DNA from 2 places in the Aliamphritea spongicola genome. Region 2 is predicted to be linked to the other one. Evidence: predicted binding sites of a transcription regulator. Region 2 holds the regulator's gene; the other holds the start of a gene.
The links. The regulator LexA, encoded in region 2, represses DNA repair genes until DNA is damaged. The targets are predictions, from matches to a motif close to TACTGTNTANNTANACAGTA.

Region 1: a site for LexA is predicted at 1,445-1,464, ahead of uvrD (DNA helicase II). Genes of this name have one in related genera too.

The regions. Positions count from the first base shown of each region.
Region 1 covers NZ_JAFIDL010000002.1:16,105-19,425, reverse strand. The annotation lists gene uvrD (DNA helicase II) at 1-1,414, opposite strand, end outside; gene JYB63_RS06695 (hypothetical protein) at 2,024-2,362, opposite strand; gene JYB63_RS06690 (Trp family transcriptional regulator) at 2,759-3,004, shown strand; gene JYB63_RS06685 (anthranilate synthase component I family protein) at 3,072-3,321, shown strand, end outside.
Region 2 covers NZ_JAFIDL010000001.1:23,415-26,735, reverse strand. The annotation lists gene dinG (ATP-dependent DNA helicase DinG) at 1-1,366, opposite strand, end outside; gene lexA (transcriptional repressor LexA) at 1,464-2,066, shown strand; gene JYB63_RS00150 (cell division inhibitor SulA) at 2,071-2,544, shown strand; gene JYB63_RS00145 (hypothetical protein) at 2,608-2,865, opposite strand; gene JYB63_RS00140 (DUF6586 family protein) at 2,893-3,321, opposite strand, start outside.

The DNA.
Region 1 (3,321 bases), on a different contig from region 2:
GGTCAATGAATGCCTGCAGGGCATTGGCCGCCCGGGCAGACAGTTTATTCAGTTCCACCACTTCATTGGCAGCCCGCCACATGGAGACGCCTTCTGTACGGGCGTGCAGGCGGACTTCTTCAATGGTTTTGCCGCCGATACCGCGGGTGGGCACGTTAATGACCCGTTCCATAGCGGTATCGTCTTCGCGATTGCTGAGCAGGCGCATGTAGGCAAGGGCATTTTTGATTTCGAGCCGGTCATAGAAGCGCTGGCCGCCGTAGATACGGTATGGCATACCAGCACGGATCAGGGCTTCCTCAAGTACCCGGGACTGGGCATTGGAACGGTACAGAATGGCAGATTCACTGCGCAGGTTGCCGTCCCGTACCCAGCTTTCGATCTGATCAACGATGAAGCGGGACTCATCCTGTTCATTAAAAGCGGCATAAACGGAAATAGGTTCGCCATCGGTGCCTTCGGTCCATAGTTCTTTACCCAGACGGCCCTGGTTATTGACGATAACGGCGTTGGCTGCGCTGAGAATATTCCGGGTGGAACGGTAGTTTTGTTCCAGACGCACCACGGTTGTATCGTTGTAGTCGTCTTTAAAACGCTGGATGTTTTCGATTTTTGCACCACGCCAGCCGTAGATGGACTGGTCGTCATCGCCTACCGCCATCAGTTTTTCCGGCTGGGGTTGGCGCGGGTCCATTTCGCTGCACAGCAGTTTCAGCCAGGCATACTGGATGGTGTTGGTATCCTGAAATTCGTCTACGAGAATATAGCGGAAGCGGTCCTGATAGTGTTTCAGCAGGGAAGGGTTGCGGTCGCGCAGTAATTCCAGTGACCGCAGGATCAGTTCACCAAAGTCCACCATGCCGCCACGTTCACAGGCTTCTTCATAGGCGCTGTACATGGTGACCATCATCTGTGCATAGGGATCGCCGCCGGGATCAATATGGGCGGCACGCAGGCCGTCATCTTTCTGGGCGTTGATATACCACTGAAACTGTTTGGCAGGCCAGCGGCTGTCGTCCAGATTCATTTCTTTGCTGAGCCGTTTAACCAATCGCAACTGATCATCAGAATCCATGATCTGGAAGTTTTCAGTCAGGCCCGCATCGCGCCAGTGTGCCCGCAAAATACGGTGTGCCAGACCGTGGAAGGTGCCTACCCACATTCCGCTGGGATTCAGCCCCAGCAGTTCTTCGATCCGGCCGCGCATTTCTTTGGCGGCTTTATTGGTGAAGGTTACCGCCATAATTGAATACGGTGACAGGCCTTCTGTCTGGATCAGCCAGGCAATCCGGTGAACCAGTACCCGGGTTTTGCCTGAGCCTGCACCGGCCAGTACCAGCAGGTTACCAAGTGGCGCGGAAACTGCGTCGCGCTGCGCTTCGTTGAGTGAGTCAAGCAGGTGAGATACGTCCATAAGTGCCCGGGTCTATGCTGATGCAGAATTTGCTGTATAAATAATCAGTAGCGGATTATAGCAGACCCATGTCCGGGCGCGAGTGTTATCTGAACGGTGGGTATAAAAGAAGGGCAGAAAGAAAAAAAGCACTCAATCGTCACTGAATGCTTTCTTGAAATGGTGTCTGTGCGGCTTCGCCTCCTTTACTTGCCTTACAGATTTCCGGCCATGGGCCGGTGCTATTCCCTTTGCTTAAAAGTGCGTCCCTGAAACCCGGTGATTCATCATGAACCTTTCGGGGCGGTCGTTGCTCCTGCTGACCTTGTGCTGCCTGTCCCTGCAGCGTGATCCTCCCTGTTGTAACGGAAAACGTCCTGTTTACCGTGAATGCATCCCTGATTCATTAAGGTTGCTTCCTGCAACCGATGGCCTCCCTGGCCTCTTTTCTGCCTGAGCAGACTACCGGAGTGTCCTTTACTCCGGCCGGATCAGTCATTGAATAGCGCTATCCGTGCACCTGACAAGATCACTGTGTTTCCCTACAGCAGGTATCTTCCTGATAACCTGACTGTTTCGGGTTTTGAGCTTCCTGCTCATTCAAACAGCCTTCATTTAAACGACTTTCACTTAAAGAAGAGTGTTTGTCTGCTCCCTGCAAGTGTCGGCTTCCTTAGCCTTTGGTTCTGCGCTGGCAGATATTTCCGGAATATCCTTTACTCTGGATGAGTCTGTCATTGAACGGTGCTCTCCATACACCTGACAGGCCTTTTCACTTCCCTGTAGCAAGTTATCATCCTGATAACCTGACCGTTTCGGGTTTTGAGCTTCCTGCTCATTCAAACAACTTTCATTCAAAGAAGAGTATTTGTTTGATTTCTGCTTCCTGCAGTTGTCGGCTTCCTTAGCCTTTGTTTCTGCTCTGGCAGATATTTCCGGAATGTCCTTTACTCCGGATGAGTCTGTCATTAAGTGGCGCTATCCCTGCACCTGACAGGTCTCTGAGCTTCCTTTCAGCGGGTTATCTTCCTGATAACCGGGAGCGTCCTGCTCTTGCTATTCTATTATTGAGAATTGCGTGTCAGAAGATATAGGAATAATTCCTAAAAGGTGATTTTGTTTGAATTTTGATGATTTTTATTTTTCAAAAAGATTTCAAATATTGATGTATATCAATGTTTCAGGCGGATGTGTGATGTATTTGGCTGACGGGTATTTGTTTCATTTTTGTTTATGTTCTGTTCATTTTTATGACGGGGCTGGATGGTGTGTTAACCGAATTGTCAGGCCTGAAGAAATAATGCTTGACTGAAAATATCAATGTACTAGCATACTAGTTCGCTAGTACATGCTAAGTTGTTTATGATGAGCACTGAAAAAGAATATATCGCCGCATTAACACGTCATTTGTTAGACATTGATAGCCCGGATGCAATGGAGTCGGCGTTACGTGATTTGCTGACACCCAATGAGTTTGTTGAGGTGACCAAGCGTCTGCAGATTTTTAAGATGCTGGAGCAGGGTGTGCCGCAACGACAGATTGCAGAAACCCTGGGGGTGGGGATTGCCACCGTTACCCGCGGCTCCAGAGCGTTAAAAGACAGCCAGTAAAAGCTGTTTACCGAATTTAATCCCGTTGCCGGTTATCCAGAGGTAGCGGCTGAATCCAGAGAATGTTATGTCCCGTAAGCCTGATCCGATCAATTTACCCAGAAAACCACAGTATGTCCCGATGGGGGCCGGCTTTGATTTCTTCGAACTGTTTAAAAAGCTCGATAAGCAGTTTGATATTTGTTTCATGCTCGAGTCGCTGGGGGAAGAAAGTTATATCTCCCGCCACTCAATTATCGGTTTTGATCCGGAAAAAATTATCTGGGCGGAAGGTAAGAGCCTGTTTATTCAGGAACGTGATGGCAGCACCGAGGAAT
Region 2 (3,321 bases):
CGATACCAGACTCAACCAGATTGACCCAGCGGGCAGTCGGGCTCTCTTTCAGATCATCAGCCCGGAAGAAGCTCTTCGATAAGCCGGTGATGGACTGAAACCGCGACACCATAAGACCAAGCCTCGGATACCACTGCTCAGCCAGTTGTTTATCAATGTCGCCGACTTCACCATCAAGCGCTTCCCGAAACAGATCCAGTAACATTTCATGGCGGGTTAACAGTCGGGCAGCCAGATACTCAGCATCCTTAAACATCAGCCTTAGCTCTTCAGGGACTTCGCCACCGGCAAACCTGTAACGGTCACGTAAACGACCGTTCTCAGCATTGACCATAAGTGGCTTCACCAACTCATGGATCTGCTCCAGCAGGATTTTTAAATCTTCACCCGGACGTAACGTTTGCTCAACATATTGCGACATCACGCCCGGATGGCCAAGTTGCTCCAGCATCTGAGCATGCTGCTTGGGAAGCGTATTCAGCCACCTTGACGATGACTTGATCCGCAGACTGAACGCAAAGTGATTACTGGCCTTAGGGGCCAGATGGTGTCCCTCATCGAAGATGTATATAGCTTCAGCAGGATCAGGCAGGATAGCTCCGCCCCCCAGTGACAAGTCCGCCAGAACGATATCGTGATTGGCTATCACACACTCAACCTGATCCAGGTCCCGCCGGGCTTTAAAAAAACTGCAGGCACTGAAGTTAGTGCAGCGACGGTTAGTACACTGCAAATGATCGCTGGTTAACGGCCCCCAGCGGGCATCTTCAATTTCTTCAGTGAGATTATCCCGGTCACCGTCCCAACGACCGGATGCATACTCATTCAGCAAATGCTTGTAAAAAGTTTCCGTTTCCGGATCCAGCCGCATAGCCTGTTCATCTTCATACAATGCTATCTGACCGGTTGAGGCACTGGAATCCAGATGCTGCTCAACTTTATTGATACACAGGTAACGCCCCCGCCCTTTGGCAAGGGTAAAACTCATCGGCAGTTCAGTATGCTCAAGTACTTCAGGCAAATCTTTATGTAGCAGCTGTTCCTGAAGCGCCACTGTTGCAGTCGACAGAATGATCTTCTTTTTTAAAGCCTTCGCTACTGGAATCGCTGCCAGCAAGTAACCAATAGTTTTACCTGTACCGGTTCCGGCCTCGACCACACAGACATGATTCTCTCCGAGACGCTGAGCCTTATCATCAACAGGAATATTACCAATGACCTTTGCCACCTCGGCAATCATCCGCTTCTGGCCGGCACGGGCCTTTAACCCCCGGCTGGCTAAAAACTTACTGTAAGCAGTCTGTATCTGTTTTTTGAGATCGTCGGTCAGCACGTCAATCAGTCCGTCTGTATGAATGGCGGCCATTCTATCAATAACACTGGATATATAAACATAAAAAATGTTTACAAAAGCAAAATACTGTATATAGTTACAGATACTGGATAAAAACACAGAGATCATCATGAAACTGACACAACGACAAACCGATGTTCTTGATTGTATAAAACATTACATTGCAACCACCGGCTATCCGCCAACCCGTGCAGACATTGCCCGGGAACTGGGTTTCAAGTCTGCCAATGCTGCAGAGGAACACCTCAAGGCGCTGGCACGTAAAGGTGCAATCGAAATGATACCCGGCACATCACGGGGTATCCGTATACCCGATCTTGAACAGGAAGAAGCAGGCCTGCCTGTAGTCGGACAGGTCGCCGCAGGTAACCCGATTCTGGCCCAGCAACACGTTGAAGACCGCTGCACCATTGCCGCAGATTTCTTCCACCCACCGGCGGATTACCTGCTCCGGGTACGGGGCACCAGTATGAAGGACGTCGGCATTATGGACGGTGACCTGCTGGCCGTACATCAGTGCAAACAGGCCAAAAACGGCGAAATTGTTGTCGCCCGTATTGAAGACGATGTCACCGTTAAACGCTTTAAGAAAGATGGCAATCTGGTTTACCTAATTGCTGAAAACGAAGAATTTGACCCGATTGTGATCAACCTGGAAGAACAGGAATTATCTATTGAAGGCCTTGGCGTAGGCGTGATTAGAAGAGGATAACGACATGATGCAGGCAGAACTGGTAACTCAATCCACTCAGAATGCGAATATTCCCCTGATTCGCCCTTCTGACAGCATGTTAACCGAACAGGCGGCACAGCCAATGCCCGCCCTGGCCGGAAAGATCACTGAAATTGTTATGCATAATAACGACTTTGATCAGTTAACAATGTTACTGCCTTTGCTTGCTCAGTTAAGTCGCGATGATCGCTGGTTTGCCTGGATTGCCCCTCCAAGCAGCCTCCCCAAAGCACTGCTTTCTGCCGCAGGTATTGATCTGAATAAGATCATGCTGTTACAGCCCGATGCCAGCCACACCACTTATGACCTGGCATGTCAGGCACTGCAAGCAGGCACCTGCCATGCAGTCATCACCTGGCCAGGAATGCTCAGCAATGAGCAACTCAACGGTTTGGAAAACGCAGCTGAACACGGTGCCAGCCATGGCATTGTTATCCGGGACCGGATGGCCTCATAAAGCAATTTTTATCCACCATAAAAAAAAGCGCCCTCCGGCGCTTTTTTTATGAATCATTACCGCTCAGTGTAATACAGGTGGCTTTTCATCTTCTGCGTTTTGAAGCTCCTGAGCTTCCGCAGCCTTATTCTGCATTTCTGCTGCCATGTGAATCCCGGCACTCAGCATTACCTTTGCAACATCCAAATGCTGATCCTGCAGGCGCTTCTTCATGTCATCAGAAAAACTGACACGCATTACCGGCACATCGTCAGATTCCATTTCACGCAGCACGATCTCACCGTTTTCGAGCTCAACAATTTCCAGAAACAACTCAGCCATCTATAAAACTCTACAATTAAAAACTAATTACCATTCCTGAGAAACGGCACGTAACCGCTGGATAACCGAAGATAGGGAATCCAGCCAGTTTCTCAAACGGGTCACCCGGTCATCATCAGCTACCATCGTTAAACTAATTTCAGATTGATGGACAACACCGGACTCATGACTATTTTCGTTCAGGGCAGAAAGCTGCGCAAAAGCCCGCAGCATATTCGCCAGCCAGGAAACAGCGTCTTTCTCCAGCATCGCCAGCTCACGCAATTCCGGAGAAACAAAATCAGCAGAACACCCTTCTAACAACGCCACAGCATTACCTGCTTCTGCCGGTAACGGTATGTTCTGTATTTCAATGAGTTCAAGCAAATATGACCTGTAAGCCTGCATCAGATGAAATACAACAGATTCATACTGCGCTTGCTGTGCCGGCTCTGACTCACTGTCAGCCAGTGCCTG